Regions from separate parts of the Gordonia sp. IITR100 genome, predicted to be linked through region 2. Evidence: riboswitches for the same ligand, from Rfam matches in the RefSeq annotation. Region 2 holds a riboswitch; each other region holds the start of a gene.
The links. A riboswitch is a leader RNA that binds a small molecule or an ion and turns the genes downstream of it on or off. The one in region 2 is predicted to bind thiamine pyrophosphate.

Region 1: linked by a shared signal. The riboswitch ahead of thiC (phosphomethylpyrimidine synthase ThiC) and the one ahead of B1818_RS13725 (TenA family protein) in region 2 are both predicted to bind thiamine pyrophosphate.
Region 3: linked by a shared signal. The riboswitch ahead of thiO (glycine oxidase ThiO) and the one ahead of B1818_RS13725 (TenA family protein) in region 2 are both predicted to bind thiamine pyrophosphate.

The regions. Positions count from the first base shown of each region.
Region 1 is NZ_MVKV01000001.1:278,835-284,638, reverse strand. Features, by position in the region: gene B1818_RS01335 (SHOCT domain-containing protein) at 1-228, shown strand, start outside; gene thiD (bifunctional hydroxymethylpyrimidine kinase/phosphomethylpyrimidine kinase) at 306-1,226, opposite strand; gene thiC (phosphomethylpyrimidine synthase ThiC) at 1,226-2,914, opposite strand; TPP riboswitch at 2,906-3,020, opposite strand; gene B1818_RS01320 (GNAT family N-acetyltransferase) at 3,231-3,578, shown strand; gene B1818_RS01315 ((2,3-dihydroxybenzoyl)adenylate synthase) at 3,745-5,415, opposite strand; gene B1818_RS01310 (salicylate synthase) at 5,573-5,804, shown strand, end outside.
Region 2 is NZ_MVKV01000008.1:150,839-156,642, reverse strand. Features, by position in the region: gene B1818_RS13755 (ATP-binding cassette domain-containing protein) at 1-62, opposite strand, end outside; gene B1818_RS13750 (fused (3R)-hydroxyacyl-ACP dehydratase subunits HadA/HadB) at 286-1,383, opposite strand; gene rpmG (50S ribosomal protein L33) at 1,478-1,645, opposite strand; tRNA gene B1818_RS13740 (tRNA-Met) at 1,739-1,812, opposite strand; tRNA gene B1818_RS13735 (tRNA-Thr) at 1,834-1,906, opposite strand; tRNA gene B1818_RS13730 (tRNA-Tyr) at 2,025-2,105, opposite strand; TPP riboswitch at 2,261-2,355, shown strand; gene B1818_RS13725 (TenA family protein) at 2,343-3,068, shown strand; gene B1818_RS13720 (ABC transporter substrate-binding protein) at 3,065-4,090, shown strand; gene B1818_RS13715 (ABC transporter permease) at 4,065-4,859, shown strand; gene B1818_RS13710 (ABC transporter ATP-binding protein) at 4,852-5,679, shown strand; gene B1818_RS13705 (YajQ family cyclic di-GMP-binding protein) at 5,731-5,804, shown strand, end outside.
Region 3 is NZ_MVKV01000028.1:121-5,924, forward strand. Features, by position in the region: gene B1818_RS23085 (hypothetical protein) at 146-520, opposite strand; gene thiE (thiamine phosphate synthase) at 837-1,547, opposite strand; TPP riboswitch at 1,596-1,705, shown strand; gene thiO (glycine oxidase ThiO) at 1,702-2,766, shown strand; gene thiS (sulfur carrier protein ThiS) at 2,763-2,975, shown strand; gene B1818_RS23105 (thiazole synthase) at 3,034-3,822, shown strand; gene B1818_RS23110 (ABC transporter ATP-binding protein) at 3,894-4,892, shown strand; gene B1818_RS23115 (ABC transporter permease) at 4,889-5,635, shown strand; gene B1818_RS23120 (LuxR C-terminal-related transcriptional regulator) at 5,763-5,804, shown strand, end outside.

The DNA of each region.
Region 1 (5,804 bases), on a different contig from region 2:
TACATCACCGCCATCGTGTACCTGCTCGCGAAGGGCAAGGGGATGGCCGAGCGTCAGCGTGAGGCGTACAGCGAGGCCAAGCAGGCGTCCGACGAGTACATCCGGTCCGTCGCAGGCACCTCACCGACCCAGCAGATCGCCGACGCGAAGAACCTGCTCGACTCGGGCGCGATCACACCCCAGGAGTTCGAGCACTTGAAGAGCAAGGCCCTCAGCGGAACCGCCTGACGGTCCCTCGACACAGACAACGCTCCCCGATGGCGCCGGTCGCCGTCGGGGAGCGTTGTCTGTTTCTCGTGTTCGCGTCAGTCCGCCGACCCGACGCCCACACGCCACAGCGGATTGACCGGACCGTGGCCGGCGCCCAGTGGATACGCGGCCGCCAGGCAGCGGGTCACCCAGTCCTTGCCGAAGCCGACCGCCGCGGGAACGTCGTGCCCGTGGGCCAGCGCGCATGCGATCGCGGCGGCGAGGGTGTCGCCGGCGCCGTGGTCGTGCGGGGTGTCGATGCGTTCGTGGCTGAGCTCGATGAACTGGTCGCCGTCGTAGAGCAGATCGGGGGAGTGGTCCGAGGTTCGCAGGTGCCCGCCTTTCACCAGCGCCCAGCGCGGCCCGAGATCGAGCAGTGCCCTGGCCGCGTCGCGCTGCGACGCGGCATCGGTGACCGCGATGCCGGTGATGAGCCGGACCTCGTCCAGGTTCGGTGTCACCACCGTCGCGAGGGGAAACAGGCTGTGCCGCAGGGTGTCGAGTGCCGAGTCGGCGAGCAGCTGGTTGCCGTGCATCGACGCGCACACTGGATCGACCACCAGCGGAACGGATGTGTCCCGGCCGATTCCGCTCGTGCGGCACTGCTCGACGATGGCCTCGATGATGGGCGCCGACGCGAGCATCCCGGTCTTCGCCGCGGCCACACCGATGTCACCGGACACGGAGTCGATCTGCGCCGCCACGGTCTGCGGTGAGATCTCCTCGAACCCGCTCACGCCCACCGAGTTCTGGACCGTCACCGCGGTCACCGCGACACACCCGTGCACCCCGAGCAGGGCGAAGGTGCGCATGTCTGCCTGTATTCCCGCGCCCCCGCCGGAGTCCGAACCCGCGATGGTCAGGACCCGTACCGGGGCCGTTCCGGGCGGTGACAGCGGGAGTCCCGTGTAGGCCTGTTCGTCGACCGTGCGCTGATTCGCGTCGACTGTGCGTCGTCGTGCGTCGTCTGTGCGCATCAGGCGCCGCCGGTCGTCTGGAGCGGGAGGTACACGCGGTTACCAGCCTCGGCGAACTCGGCCGACTTCGCGGCCATGCCCTCGGCGATAGTCCGGTCGATGTCGTCCGCGGTGACGAGACCGTGCTCCTCGGCGTAGGCGCGGACGTCCGCCGAGATCCGCATCGAGCAGAACTTGGGTCCGCACATCGAGCAGAAGTGGGCGGTCTTCGCGGGCTCGGCGGGCAGCGTCTCGTCGTGGTATGCGCGCGCGGTGTCGGGGTCGAGGGCGAGATTGAACTGGTCGGTCCAGCGGAACTCGAAGCGCGCCTTGCTCAGTGCGTCGTCGCGTTCCTGTGCCCGCGGGTGGCCTTTGGCCAGGTCGGCCGAGTGCGCCGCGATCTTGTACGTGATCACGCCGACCTTGACGTCGTCGCGGTCCGGAAGTCCTAAATGCTCTTTCGGAGTCACGTAGCACAGCATCGCGGTGCCGGCCTGAGCGATCATCGCCGCGCCGATGGCCGAGGTGATGTGGTCGTAGGCCGGCGCGATGTCGGTGGCGAGCGGACCCAGGGTGTAGAAGGGGGCCTCCTCGCACAACTCCTCCTCCAGGCGCACGTTCTCGGCGATCTTGTGCATCGGGACGTGCCCGGGGCCTTCGATCATGACCTGCACACCATGCGATTTGGCGATCGCGGTCAGCTCGCCGAGAGTGCGGAGTTCGGCGAACTGGGCCTCGTCGTTCGCGTCGGCGATCGATCCGGGGCGCAAGCCGTCGCCGAGGGAGAACGTGATGTCGTAGCGGCGGAAGATCTCGCACAACTCGTCGAAGTGCGTGTACAGGAACGACTCCCGGTGGTGCGCGAGACACCAGGCCGCCATGATCGAACCGCCGCGCGACACGATGCCCGTCACCCGCTTCGCGGTCAGCGGAACGTAGCGCAGCAGGACACCGGCATGCACGGTCATGTAGTCGACACCCTGCTCGGCCTGCTCGATCACGGTGTCGCGATACAGTTCCCAGGTCAGCGAGGCGGGATCGCCGTTGACCTTCTCCAGCGCCTGGTAGATCGGAACCGTCCCCACGGGGACCGGCGAGTTACGCATGATCCACTCGCGGGTGGTGTGGATGTCGGCGCCGGTCGAGAGATCCATGATCGTGTCGGCGCCCCAGCGGGTGGCCCACACCATCTTCTCGACCTCGTCGGAGATCGAGCTGCGCACCGCCGAATTTCCGATGTTCGCATTGACTTTCACCGCGAAGTTCTTGCCTATGATCATCGGTTCGGACTCCGGATGCCGGTGGTTCGCCGGGATGACCGCTCGCCCGATCGCCACCTCCGACCGGACCAGTTCGGGGTCGATGCCCTCTCGGGCGGCGATGAACCGCATCTCTTCGGTGATGATCCCGGCCCGCGCCCAAGCTAGCTGGGTGCTCGCGCCGTCGACCGGTTCCGGGCGGCGCCAGTTGTCGCGGGTGGGGGCGAGGCCCTTCTCGACGTCGATGCGCGCCGTCGGATCGGTGTACGGACCCGAGGTGTCGTAGACGTCGAGGTGTTCGCCGTTGGTGAGGTGGATACGACGCTGCGGGACGCGCAGGTCGCCGACCGTGAGGTGGTGCTTGGTGCTGCCCTCGATCGGACCGAGGGTCAGGAACCCTGAGTCGGCGGGTGCGCTGCCGTCGCGAGTCGCGGATACACGTGTGCCCATGGCTTGTCTCCCTACGCCGGCATTACCCGGACAGGTTCGAGCGGTCGGCGACCGCCCGTCGCCATCTCAGCCCTCGGTCATCGTGAGAGCCCCCGCGGTGTAGTTGTCGTGCGTCCGCCACCCTACAGCGCGGAGTTCGTTCGGGTCGTAGGGGTGCGCGCGACCGTCTCGATGTGCGACGACCGGACGATCGGGGTCATCAGTTACGGTTCCGTAAGGTACCGTGTGACCCGGATCACAAGCGGGGCCTATGCCGAGGTTCGGACGGCACATGTCAGTGGTCCGATGTCCACGATCAAGAGGTGAGGAGGGTCGGGTGCTACGCAAGCATCGTCAGCGACCACCACAGTCGGCGAAGTCGATCCTGCAGCAGATCTCGCAGGTGGTGCACAATCCCGACCGCGACCGGTTCGAGCTGTGGGTCGCCGGCGACCTGGTCGGCGTGCTCGGCTATTCGACCGAGACGGTCGACGGTCAGACCACCATCACCGTCCTACACACCGTGCTCTACGACGAGTACACCGGACATGGTCTCGCCACCCGACTCACCCGCACCGTCGTGCACTTCACCCGCGAGCAGGGCGCCCGCCTGCGGCCCGTGTGCACCTTCACCAAGCACTATCTCGACGGCCATCCCGGGATCGTGACCCTCGCGCCGGTGTGATCCGAAGGTAAGCCTCGGCGGCTCCGGAACATTCCTCGCCGGACCCTTCGAGGCTCGTCGCTATCGCTCCTCGCACCTCAGGGAGCAGGGGTTATGCGCTTCCTTGGGATTATGGTGCGGTGGTCGCGCTCCTCGCGCCGGTGTGAGGAGCGGGCTCCGACTCGGCTCAGCCTGCCGACGGCTCCGACAGCAGTGTCTCGCGGAGCACCTTTTTGTCGATCTTGCCTACTGCGGTGACCGGGAGCGTGCGCACGACGCGGACCACGTCGGGCAGTTTGAAGGAGGCGAGTCCGCGGTCGGCGAGGAAGGTGCGGATCGCGGCCAGCTCGAGTGGTCGGGCCGGGGGGTGTTCGTGCGAGAGCACGACTGCCGCACAGATCTTCTCACCGAGCGCGTCGTCGGGCAGCCCGACCACCGCGACCTGCCGGACCGAATCGTGGGCGAGGAGGTTCTCCTCGACGTCGTCGGCGGCGACGTTCTCCCCGGCGCGCACGATGGTGTCCTTGATGCGGCCGGTCACGGCCAGGTGCCCCGACGGCAGCCGGGTGACCTTGTCCCCGGACCGGTAGAAGCCGTCCGGCGTGAAGGACTTCTCGTTGTGCGCCGTGGCGCGGTAGTAACCGCGGATCGTGTAGGGCCCCCGCACCAGCAGTTCACCTTCTTCCCCGTCGGGGACATCGGCTCCGCCCTCGTCGACGACCCGCACCTCGTCGAGCTCCGACATCGGTGCCCCTTGCACTTGGTGCACCAAGTCACGCGGGTCGTCGGTCCGGGTGTAGCAGATCAGCCCCTCGGCCATGCCGAAGACCTGCTGGACGACGGGGCCGAGGGCCGCGTCGAGGGCGACGGCGTCGGACTGTGCCAGCTTGGCGCCGCCCACCTGCAGCAGGCGCAGGGAGCTGATGTCCGCCGGCTCCCACTCGGTCGCCGCGCACCAGAGTTGCGCGAGCGCGGGGACGAGCGCGGTCACCGTGACGCGGTGCCGCTCGATGAGGTCGAAAGTGTTGTCCGGACTGGGGTTGTCGGCTAAGACGACGTGGCCGCCCGCACCGAAGACGCCCAGGATTCCCGGGCAGCACAGCGGAAAGTTGTGCGCGGCCGGCAGGGCGACGAGGTAGGTGTCGTCGGCGGTGAGGCCGGCGACGTCCGCGGACAGCCGGGCGTTGAGGTCGTAGTCGTCGTGCGTGCGCGCGATGAGTTTCGGCAGTCCGGTGGTGCCCCCCGACACGAGGAACAGGGCGGGTAGCCCGGCGTCGGGGGCAGCCGGGAGCTCGACCGAGGCGGGGTCGGCGTCGGGGAGCGGTGTGAATCGACCAGGTTCGCCGGAGATGAAGACCTGCGCGACGTCGGGCACCCGTGACTGCAGCTCGGTCGCGAGCTCGCGATAGTCGAACCCCCGGCGGCCGTCCTCACCGATGTAGGCGACCGCGCCGGCACCGGCTGCGAGATGGGCGATCTCGGTGATCCGGTGCGCGGGCAGCGTCATCACCGGAACGACACCCGCGCGTAGGAGGCCGTACAGGGTGACCGCGAAGTCGAGGGAGTTGTTCAGCTGCAACACGACCCGTTGCGTCGGCCGCAGTCCGGCCGCGACGAAACCGGCGGCACGACGGAGGGTGGCGTCGCGGAACTCGGCATAGGTGAGCGTGCGCGGCCCGTCGGTGGAGGCGTCGGTCAGCGCAGGGGAGTCGGGAGTTCGCTCGGCGGCCAGATCGAGGCCGGCGAACAACGGGCGGTCGAGGAAGACGCCGGCGTCGCGGTACTTCTGTGCCTGTGCGTCGGTGTGGGGAGCGAAACCGTCGAGCAGATCGGTCGCGGGGTCGAGATGCGTCGGCATGAGTTCATTCAAACACAGGCAGGATAGGGTAACCTTACCGGTCGATGCAGGGCGGGAGGCCGGCTGTCGACCCGCGGGGGATTGTTTGATTAGGCTGCCCTAAGATTCCCTATGATCATCGGTGCTCGAGTGCATCACGACCGGAGGAACGAAGGACATGTCGCTGACAACCGAATCGCACGCCGCGCAGTTCGTCGACCTGCTCGCGCCGGCCTCGCCGCTGAGCGAGTCCGATGCCGCGCGGATCACGGCGGCCTGGGCCGGCTCCGGCGAATTCGGCGACCATGTCGTCTACGAGCGCGACCGGCGCTGGACCTTCGCGGCGGGTGTCCGCGCCCGCGTGGTGATCACACGCAGTGAGGTCATCGTCGACGATCAGGGCGACCGCA
Region 2 (5,804 bases):
TGGGCGGCCGAACCCGCCGGGAGTCGACCTTCGGATATGTGGGTACTGCGTTCAGCAGACATGGTGTGTTCTCAGCTCTTCGGTAGCCGATGAGACTGGGCTTCTCATCGGGTCGGGAGCCGGACAGCACGACACAGCCGTCCGGCGTCTGGACCGGGACGGCGTACGAGAACTACAGGTGGGAGCTCACAGGGAACTCGTCGCCGTCAGCGACGAGTCCAGAGCTTCAACGAGGCGATGCCGGAGTACATGGGTGGCGACCCTAGCAGCGACGATCACTCTCGATCAATTGAATTGGATGACGGCCTGCGCGCGTCCGAAGATGCGGCGATCGCCCTGCTTGGCGGTGATCGCGATGGTCCCGCGACGAGTTGCGGGATCGAGCGACTTCACCTTGCCGGTGAAGTCGACGGCCGCGCTGTCGTCGGCCGGGACGTACACCGGGCTGGTGAAGCGCACGTTGTACTCGCAGAAGGCCGCCGGGTCGCCGATGAACTCGGAGACGAAGCTCGCGCCGAGCCCCATCGTCTGCATGCCGTGCGCGACGACGTCGTCCATGCCGGCCGCGTTCACGACGTGGTCGGAGAAGTGGATCGGGTTGGGGTCGCCGGCCACGCCCGCATAGTTCGCGAGATTGCCGCGCGTCAGCAGGTACCGCTTGGGCGTGAGTTCCTGACCCACCGTGAGCGTGTCGAAGTCGACGGCACCGAAGGCGCCCGGCGACTGCGTCGGGTCGGGGAGGTCGTAGCGACCCGCCTTCGGCTCGACGGTGTGCCCGGATTCGCCGATGGCGTCGACCTTGATCATCACGTGGTCGAGTGACGCCTCGAGTTCGGGGTCGACGTCCATGCCGGGACGCGCGGCCAGAGAGGTCCACGTGGTCATGACCGGCTCGTCGTGCTGGTTCCAGATGACGTTCTTGGTGACCATCAGGTCGATCATCTCGGGACTGCTCACGTGCCGGAACGACTCGAGCGAGACGTCGCAGATCAGGCGGTCCCCGACCTTCATCGGCTGGTGGTAGACCAGCCGCTGGTCGGTCTGCATGATCTGCCACATGTCGTAGCCGGTGACGACGTCTTCGAAGAGCTTGCGCTGGGCGATGATCCCGAGCACCGACACGTAGGTGGGCGCGGCGATCAGGCGGTCGTGGCCGAAGGCCCGGGCGCCCTCCTCGCTCCAGTGGGTCGGGTGCGCATCCTGCACGGCCATCGCGTGCTTACGGATCTCCTCGCGGCCGATCTCGTAATAGTCGTCGACCGTGTAGTGGAAGCCGACGAGGCTCTGCGTGTGGGCGGCGATCTCGTCGGGGGTCGGCTTCGCGCCACCGTTCGACGCCTCGTCCGGACGATCCTGGATCTCGGCTCCGCTTACCTGTGACATTGAGCTCTACTCCTTCGGCCGACACAGCAAGACGGGCTGCCTCATCGAGAGGCAGCCCGCTGCTGGTGGTACTTCGAAACGGCCGACGACGGCGTCAGCGCGATTCCTTGTGCCCCTGATGCTTGCCGCAGTTCGGGCAGAACTTCTTGATCTCGAGGCGATCGGGATCGTTGCGGCGGTTCTTCTTCGTGATGTAGTTACGGTGCTTGCACACCTCGCAGGCCAAGGTGATCTTGGGGCGAACATCTGTTGAGGAGGCCACTTGATTGCCTTCTTTCGGGTGGTACGTGGTCGGGTTCGGAAGTTCCCTCAGGGCTTGCGACCCTTGCGCTCGGTTCCGGTCGGACCCGATGTGTAGCGGTGGAGGGACTCGATCCCTCGACCTCACGATTATGAGTCGTGCGCTCTAACCAGCTGAGCTACACCGCCCCGCGGACTTCTCGTCCAGCGAGCCCCCTGACGGAATCGAACCGTCGACCTTTTCCTTACCATGGAAACGCTCTGCCGACTGAGCTAAGGGGGCGTGCCCCGGGCGATTGTGCCCGAGAGCCTTAACGAGGTTACACACTCGCGTCTGCGCTAGACAAATCGCTGGTCGGAGACCGACTGTCGAGCAGTTTTCGCGAGAATGGACCACGCCGTGGCAGGTATAGGATTCGAACCTATGTAGCTTGCGCGACGGATTTACAATCCGCTCCCTTTGGCCGCTCGGGCAACCTGCCGTGCCGCTCTTCCGGCCACCGTGACGGCCGTACGAACAACGCCGTGAAGAATACAACGAACACCGCATCAACGCGCAAACCGGCTGGTCAACAGGCCGGGACATGGTCGTGGCACAGGCGTCCCACTGCGACCCCCACTCCTGCTACTGTGGCTGCGTTCTGACACGGGGTGCTCCGCGACGCGGGGCTGAGATGAGACCCGAGAACCTGTCCAGGTAATGCTGACGAAGGGATGTCATGTCTGTGCATGCGCACGTGCCGGTCTCCGGCCGTTTCTCCGACCACCTCTGGGAGGAGACGAAGGGGTTGCGGACGGCGATCGACGACCTCGAGTTCCTGCGGCGGCTCGGCGACGGGACGCTGCCACTCGAGGTGTTCCGCACCTACATGGAGCAGGACTCGCTGTACCTGGCCGGGTACGCGAAGGCCCTCGCCATCCTGGCGTCGAAGTCCCCCGACCCGCAGACCGCGGGGTTCTGGGCGAACTCGTCGGCCACCGCGGCCACCGTCGAGTCGGCGCTCCACGGCGACCTGCTCAACGGCGACCTGCTCAACGGCGGCCAACTGCCGCCGCGTGAGGGCGAACCCGAGCCGTCGCCGGCGTGCCTGGGGTACGTGTCCTACCTGACGGCCGTCGCCGCGACCGAGTCGTATGCGGTCGGCGCGGCCGCGGCCCTGCCCTGCTTCTGGATCTACGCGGAAGTCGGCCGGGCCCTGGCCGCGAGTGCCGCCCAGGTGCTCGCCGCCGACCCGAACCACCCCTACGCGCAGTGGGTGACCACCTACGACGCCCCGGAATTCCAGGAATCCGCCTCGCGGGCAAGGGAACTCGTGGACGAGGCCGCGGCGCACGCCGGCGAGCGGGAGCGGGCCGCGATGGCCACGGCGTTCACCGTCGCCACCCGGTTCGAGCTTCTGTTCTGGGACACCGCGCTGAACCCGCAACCGTGGCCCGCCGCATGAGCGCCCGCGCGCGCCGCCTCCTCACCGTGCTCGCCGCCGCGGTCGTCGCGTCGTCGGCGATCACCGCGTGCGGTTCGGGCGCCGGTTCGGACGGCAGCATCCGATTCGCGCTCGACTGGTCCCCGAACACCAACCACACGGGCTTGTTCGTGGCGCAGCAGCGCGGCTGGTTCGAGGAGGCCGGACTCGACGTCGAGATCCTGCCGTACAACAACACCGCCGTGGACACCATCGTGGACGCGGGCAACGCCGAGTTCGGGATCAGCACCCACAACTCGTCGACCTTCTCGCGGGCATCGGGCGCGCACACCATCTCCGTGTTCGCGCCGCTGCAGAAGTGGGCCACCGGCATCGGTGTCCGCGCCGATCGCCGCGACATCACGAGCCCGAAGGACCTCGACGGGAAGACATACGCCGGTTTCGGCGACCCGGGCGAGGAGAAGACCCTCGAGCAGGTGATCCGAAACGACGGCGGCACCGGCGAGTTCACCTCGGTGACCCTCGGAACCTCGGCATACGAGGCGGTCTACTCCGGTCAGGCCGACTTCACCGTCTCCTATCTCGCGTGGGAGGGCATCGAGGCCGAGCATCGCGGAACCCCGATGAGGTACTTCCACTACACCGACTTCGGATTCCCGGAGGCATACGCGATCGTCGTCGACGCCAACGAGGACTGGCTGGCGGACAACCCGGACCGCGCGGCGGCCTTCGTGACGGCGCTGCAGCGCGGTTACCAGGCAGCGGCCGACGACCCGGACGCGGCGGCCCGCGACCTCCTCGCCGCCAACCCCGGTGCGTTCAACGACGAGCAGTTGGTGTTCGAGAGCCAGCGCATGCTCGCCGGTCAGTACATGAAGGACGCCGACGGCCGGGTCGGGCGACAGACGCTCGAACAGTGGGCCGGGAACTCCGGGTTCCTGTACCGCAGTGGTCTGCTGACCGGCCCGGACGGGGCGCCGCTCACGACCGAGCCGGACTGGTCGACGTACTTCACCAATGACTACCTCGACACCCCTCGGTAGCACCGGCCTGCGTCGCATCGCGCCCGCGCTCGTCGCGGTGGTCGTCCTGGTGGCGGTCTGGCAGGTCTACGTCGACGTCAGCGGGATCCGGCCGCAGGTGCTGCCGTCGCCGTCGCGCGTCGTCGCGCAGGGTTGGTCGCACCGCGCGGAGATCGGGGTGCACGCCGCGGCGACGCTGCAGGTGACCCTGATCGGGTTCACGGTCTCAATGGTCCTGGCCTGGCTGCTGGCCATCGTCGTCGACTTCTCGCCGGCGCTGCGACGGGCGTTCGTGCCGTTGTTCGTCGCCTCCCAGACCCTGCCGATCATCGCGATCGCACCGCTGATGATCATCTGGTTCGGCTTCGGCCTGCTCCCGAAGGTGCTGGTCATCGCCCTGGTCACGTTCTTTCCGGTGGCGATCGGCCTGATCGAGGGATTCGCCGCCACCGACCGCGAGGCCGGCGCGCTGATGCGCAGCATGGGGGCCACCCGCCGCCAGGTCTTCCGCTACGTGCGGCTCCCGTCCGCGCTACCGAGGTTCTTCACCGCGTTGCGGATCGGCATCACCTATGCGGTGGTGGGCGCCGTGTTCGCCGAGTACGTCGGCGCCACCCAGGGGCTCGGCATCTACATGAGCCTGCAGAAGAACTCGTTCCGCACGGACCTGGTGCTCGCGGCCGTGCTGGTGACCGCGCTCCTGAGCGTCACGCTGTACCTGCTCACCTTCGCCGTCGAGCGGATCGTCGCGCCCTGGGCCCGCGCCGAGGACCGGAACCACCATGACTGACCACCGGCTGGTCCCGGACCACCGACTTGTCGTCGACCGGCTCACCAAGTCCTTTCCCCGACCCGGACGCGGACAACCTCGCCGGGAGGTCCTCGACGGGGTGTCGTTCACCGCCGAGCCCGGCGAGTTCGTCTCCGTCATCGGGCCCAGCGGATGCGGCAAGAGCACCGTCTTCGGCCTGCTGGCCGGACTCGACGTCCCCGATTCCGGCAGCGCGTCCGTCGGCTCCGAACCCGCCGTCGCCGGACACTGCGCGTACATGCCACAGAAGGACCTGCTGTTCCCGTGGCGCACCGTGCTGGACAACACCATCCTCGGCCTCCAGGTGCAGGGCGTGCCGACGAAGGAGGCCCGACGCCGGGCCGCGGACCTCTTCCCCGCCTTCGGACTCGCCGGATTCGAAGACGCCCGCCCGTTCCAGCTGTCCGGCGGGATGCGACAGCGCGCCGCACTCCTGCGCACCGTCGTCTCGAATCGCGACCTGGTGCTGCTCGATGAGCCGTTCGGCGCCCTCGACTCACTCACCCGGACCGAGATGCAGACGTGGTTGCAGTCGGTGTGGCAGCGCTATCGGTGGACGGTGCTGATGATCACCCACGACGTCCGCGAGGCCGTCCACCTCTCGGACCGCGTGATCGTGCTGTCCGCCCGCCCGGCCACCGTGGTCCACGAGGTGCGTGTCGACCTCCCGCGCCCGCGCGATCCGGCGGGGCTCACCGCTCCCGAGTTCGTCGCCCTCGAGCGAGAACTGCTCGAGGTGCTCCACGACGAGTCACGTCGTGCCCTCGCCGAGCAGGCACAGCGTCGGACGTCCCGGTAGACCCCCGCGGCCGCCCACTTGCGCTGATCGCCATGACATACCCTGTCGGACATGGCTGATTCATCGTTCGACGTGGTGAGCAAGGTCGACCGGCAAGAGGTCGACAACGCCCTGAACCAGGCTGC
Region 3 (5,804 bases), on a different contig from region 2:
GCGCAAGCGACGAGCCACGAAGGGCTGGCGACCCATCTCGCCAGGACCCTTCGTGACGGCCTCCGCAAGCTCCGGCCTCCTCAGGGAGCAGAGGTTTTTTCGAAGTCCACGACGGCCGCGAGGCCGCAGATACTGAGGGCCAGGGTCACACCCCGGCGTCCAGCAGTCGGTTCGCCCCGGCGACCAGCGCGTGGACGTTCGCCTCGTCGCTGCTCGCGCCCTCACCGACGGCCCAGGCCTGCCGGCCGTCGTGCTCGCACAGCAGGAACGTCGTGACCAGGCCGTCGACGACCCGCTGGTGCAGCCGGACGATCTGAACCGGGGCGCCGACGTCGTAGAGGATCGAGGTCATCGCACCGACGGGGCCGGCGGCGACGGCGCTGCGGGACATGATGCGGTCGGCGATCGCGAGCGTCGCGCGGCACTCGACCAGGTCGCCCGAGCACGGGACGGCAGAGAAGGAGCCCAGCCGGATCGTGCCGCCACGGGAGTACTCGTCGGTGAATTGCTGCCAGGTCATCCCGGCGGCCTCCTCGTGCATCCCAGGGGGAAGCGGGCGGCCGAAACGTGCGGCGAAGTGGTCGCCACTGTGCCGGTCGTCGCGCTCGGTCCACGAACAGGATCGACGAGGTAGATGAAGAGGGTGCATCTCGAAAACCGATTTCGGTCGAAGAACGGATGACCGACTGGAGAGCGCAACCGACCCGCAGCGGGGGGTCGGTCAGATTCAGACCCCGCTGCGGCGGGTTACGAGAACGCTCGTGATGCACAACATGATCGGTCCACCATAGACCCGCGACACCGACCGGGCAAACGTGTTTCCGCCAGGGGAACCGCTAGAGCATCCCGGCGAGGTCGGTGGCTGCGGCGGCCGGGTCGTCGGCCGCGGTGATGGCCCGCACGACGACGATGCGCCGCGCCCCGAGCGCGGTGACCTCCCCGACGCGGCCGGCGTCGATCCCGCCGATGGCGAACCACGGCTTGGCTGATTGTGTTGCGGCCGTTGAGGACACGAGGTTGAGGCCGGCGGCGGCGCGGCCCGGTTTGGTGGGCGTGGTCCAGCACGGACCGACGCAGAAGTAGTCGACGTCGTCGTCGGCGATCGCGGCGGCAGCCTGCTCGGGGTCGTGGGTCGAGGCGCCGATGAGGACGTCCGGTCCGACGATCCGGCGGGCCGCCGACGGCGACAGGTCGCCCTGTCCGACGTGCAGGACATCGGCCCCGGAGAGCGCCGCGACGTCGGCCCGGTCGTTGACCGCGAGCAGGGCACCATGCGCGTCGGCGACCGTCCGCATGCCCGCGAGGATCTCGAGTTCCTCGCCCGCCTCCAAGGTCCCGAATTCGCGCTCGCCCGGCGAGTTCTTGTCGCGCAGCTGCACGATGTCGACGCCGCCCGCGAGCGCCGCGTCGACGAAGTCGAGCAGGTCACCGCGTTCGCGGCGGGCGTCGGTGCACAGGTACAGGCGGGCCGTGGAGAGCCGCCGGCGACGGTCCGTCGCGGAGCCGGGGTCCGTCGACGCGGAGCTGGTGCGGTTCGGGGTCGTCACGCCGACCAGGCTAACCGGACCCCCGACGCCCCGGCGTAGGGTGGATCGCACGAACACACGGGAGTCCGGATCGGCCGGGCTGAGAGTGCGGACAGATTCCGCTGACCGTCGAACCTGATCCGGGTCATTCCGGCGAAGGAAGGTGATTCCCAACGTGGATTCCCCACCGCAGCGCCCTGCCCACCGCGCCCTGACGGTCGTCGGGGGCGGTGTCATCGGGCTGACCTGTGCGCTCACCGCGGCCGACGCCGGATGGCGGGTTCGCGTCCTCGACGCCGGCACCGACGAGCGCGCGTCCTGGGTCGCCGGCGGCATGCTCGGTTCACTCGGCGAGGGTCATCCCGGCGAGGACGCGTCCCTGGCCCTCTCGGTCGAGTCGGTCCGGCTGTGGCCGGCGCTCGTGAAGCGGCTCGACGACCCGGGTGTCGTCACCGCCACCGACTCGCTGTTCGTCGCGGCCTCGGCCACCGACATCGAGTACCTGCGGCATCTCGCCGATTTCGTCTGGGCCGGGCAGCCCGCCACCGATGCCGCGCTGCAGTCGGTGACCGGCCGCGACATCCGGACCCTGGAACCGTCGCTGAGCTCTCGACTGGTCGGTGGCTACCGCGCGGTCGGCGAGTGGTCCGTCGACAACCGGCGGCTGCTCGAGGCGTTGCGCGCCGCCGCGACGTCGGCGGGTGCCGAGTTGGTCTCCGCGCGCGTCGAATCCCTGGCCGATCTCGACGACCTCGGTTCCGACACCCAGATCCTGCTCGCCGCCGGACTCGGCACCGCGGCCCTCTGGCCGGGTGTGCACCTGCATGCGGCGAAGGGGGAGATCCTTCGCCTGCGCCGCACGCGCTGGTCGGTGCCGCCGCCCGGTCACGTCGTCCGGGCACGCCTCCACGGGCGGGCCGTGTACCTGGTGCCGCGCGAGGGCGGAGTCGTCGTCGGCGCCACCCAGTACGAGGCCGAGGGGATTGCCGACCGCGCGCCGCAGGCCGGCGGGGTCGCGGATCTGCTCGCCGACGCGATCGAGGTCTTCCCCGGGCTGCGGACCTACGAACTGACCGAAGCGGGGGCCGGTCTGAGGCCGTGCACCGCGGACGGATTGCCGATCGTCACCCGTGTGGACACACGAACGGTCGTGGCGACCGGGCACGGGCGCAACGGGATCGTCCTCGCGCCGGGCACCGCCGCCCGCGTGTTGTCGATTCTGGAAGGAGCAGAGGAATGAGTATCACCGCGAACATCACCGTCAACGGCAAGAGCGTCGATGTCGGCGCCGACACGTCGGTGCGCGACGTCGTCATGGGGCTGGGGTTGCCGGACCGGGGGATCGCGGTCGCGGTGGACGGCGCGGTCGTCCCGCGCGGCCGCTGGGACCGGCACACGATGACCGACGGTGCCGTCGTCGAGATCGTCACGGCGGTGCAGGGTGGCTGAGCTCGCCGATCTGAAGCCCGACGCCTCGCGGACCGAGCAGAGGTCCGGCGACGAGACGATCCCGGATGCGGACCATCTGCGCATCGCCGGTCGCGACTTCTCGTCGCGACTCATCACCGGTACCGGCGGCGCGTCGAATCTCGCGACCCTGGAACGCGCGCTGGTCGCGTCGGGGACCGAGTTGACCACCGTCGCGGTTCGGCGCGTCGACGCGGCCTCGGGCACCGGGGTCTTCGATCTGCTGCGCCGGCTCGACATCGCCGTTCTGCCCAACACCGCGGGCTGTCACACCACCGCCGAGGCGGTCCTGACCGCCCAACTGGCGCGCGAGGCGTTCGAGACCGACTGGGTGAAGCTCGAGGTGGTCGCCGACGAACGCACCCTGATGCCCGACGCCATCGAACTCGTCGACGCCGCGGCCGCACTGGTGGCCGACGGTTTCGTCGTGCTGGCCTACACCAACGACGATCCGGTCCTGGCCGCGCGACTCGCCGATCTCGGGGTGGCGGCGGTGATGCCCCTCGGGTCGCCCATCGGGACCGGACTCGGAATCCTCAACCCGCACAACATCGAGATGATCGTCGACGACTGCCACACCCGCTTCGACGACCCGCTGCCGGTCATTCTCGACGCGGGCATCGGGACGGCGAGCGACGCGGCTCTTGCGATGGAACTCGGTTGCGACGGCGTGCTTCTGGCCACGGCGGTCACCCGGGCGGAGAACCCCGAGCTGATGGCGACGGCGATGCGGCACGCGGTGGCCGGGGGCCGACTGGCCGCGCGCGCCGGCCGGATCCCCAAGCGCTTCTGGGCGCACGCGTCCTCGCCCGGGCGCGACCGGGACTGACGCGCGATCCCGCGACCGGCCATCCGAACGACAGACCGGGCCGCTCCGGATTCGGCGGCTATGGTCGAGGCGTGTTGCAGGTAGCGAATCTGACGAAGGACTTCGGCGGTCAACGCGCGGTCGACGACCTCACCTTCGAGGTGGGGCCGGGACGGGTCACCGGTTTCCTGGGCCCCAACGGTGCGGGTAAGTCGACGACCATGCGGATGATGCTCGGACTCGACCGCCCGACATCGGGCACGGCGACGATCAACGGGCAGCGCTACCGGGACCTCGAGCATCCGCTGCGGCAGGTCGGTGCGCTGCTCGACGCCCGGTGGGTGCATCCCAATCGCAGTGCGCGGTCCCACTTGCGGTGGCTCGCGGCGAGCAACCGGATCCCGGCCGCCCGCGTCGACGAGGTGCTCGAGACGGTCGGGCTCACCTCGGTGGCCAAGAAGCGCGCCGGCGGCTTCTCGCTCGGTATGTCGCAGCGGCTCGGGCTGGCGGGTGCCCTGATCGGCGACCCGCACACACTGCTGTTCGACGAGCCGGTCAACGGCCTCGACCCGGAGGGCATCGTGTGGATCCGCGGGTTCATGCGCAAGCTCGCCGCGGAGGGGCGGACGGTGTTGGTGTCGAGCCATCTGCTCACCGAGATGTCGCTCACCGCAGACCATCTCGTCGTCATCGGGCGGGGCCGGCTGATCGCCGACTGTTCGGTGGCGGAGTTCACCGGGCGGGCCCGGCAGTCGGTGCGGGTGCGCGGCCCGCAGCTCGAACAGTTGCACGCCGCGCTCGCGGCGGCGGGGCTGAATCCCGCGCCGGGTGACCCGGATGCCCACGGGCGCCCGGTGATGCGCGTGCCGGACACCACGACCGATCGGGTCGGCGACCTCGCCGCCGCCGCGGGCATCACCCTGCACGAACTCGCCGCCGAGTCGGCGTCACTGGAAGAGGTCTTCATGTCGATGACGGCGCACGCCGTCGACTACACCGCCGTCGACAACCGCGCCGTCCACGACCCCGCCGTCCACAACCCCGACGCCCACAACCGGGCCGTCGGGAACCACGGGGGAGTGAACCGGTGATCGCCGCGATCAACGCCGAACGGATCAAACTCGCCAGCACCCGGTCGCCGTACTGGTGCCTCGGCGTCGTCGTGGTGCTGGGCCTGGGCTTCGCGGTGCTGCTCGGCGCCATCGCCGGCGGTTCCTACGGCAGTCCCGGTGAGACCGACGCCCTGACCGACGACTTCCTGCTCGGCGTCAACCAGTTCGGGGTCGCGGTGCTCGCGATCATGGCGATCCTGGGCGTGACCACCGAGTACCGCTTCGGCACGATCCGACCGACGTTCGCGGCGATCCCGCGTCGGCCCCAGGTCCTCCTCGCGAAAGCGGTCGTGTTCGGCGGACTCTCGTTCGCGGTGGTGGCCATCGTGTCCGTCGTCGCGGTCGTGGCGGCGCAGGTGCTCGCCGGCGTCGGAGTCTCGCTCACCGGGCCCGAGACCGTCCGGCATCTCTGGGGCACGCCGGTTTTCGCGATGCTGTGCGCGCTGATCGGCCTCGCGGTGGGCGCGCTGGTGCGGCATTCGGCGGGTGCGGTGGCGATCGTGCTCGTCTGGATGCTGGCCCTCGAGCGCATCGTGTCGGTGCTCCCGCGCGTGGGTGAGCACATCGTGTCGTTCCTGCCGTTCCTGAACGGGTGGAACTTCCTCGCCGGCGGGAGCGACACGTTCCACTGGAACGCCTACGGTTCGTTGGCCTACTTCGCGGGCTTCACGATCGTGTTGCTGGCGGCCGCAGTGGCCGTGACCAATGCCCGGGATGCGTAGTTCGCGGATTTTCTTCCGCCGATGTCAAATCCGGAATTAGCCGCGTGTCGACAGGGCCATCCGGTCGGACCACATTGGTGCTTCCGGGCGGCCCATTGTAGGGCCCGGCAGACTAAAATTCGCGGTTATGTCCACGAATTGGCCGCTCGTCGAGCGCGATCGGGAGTTC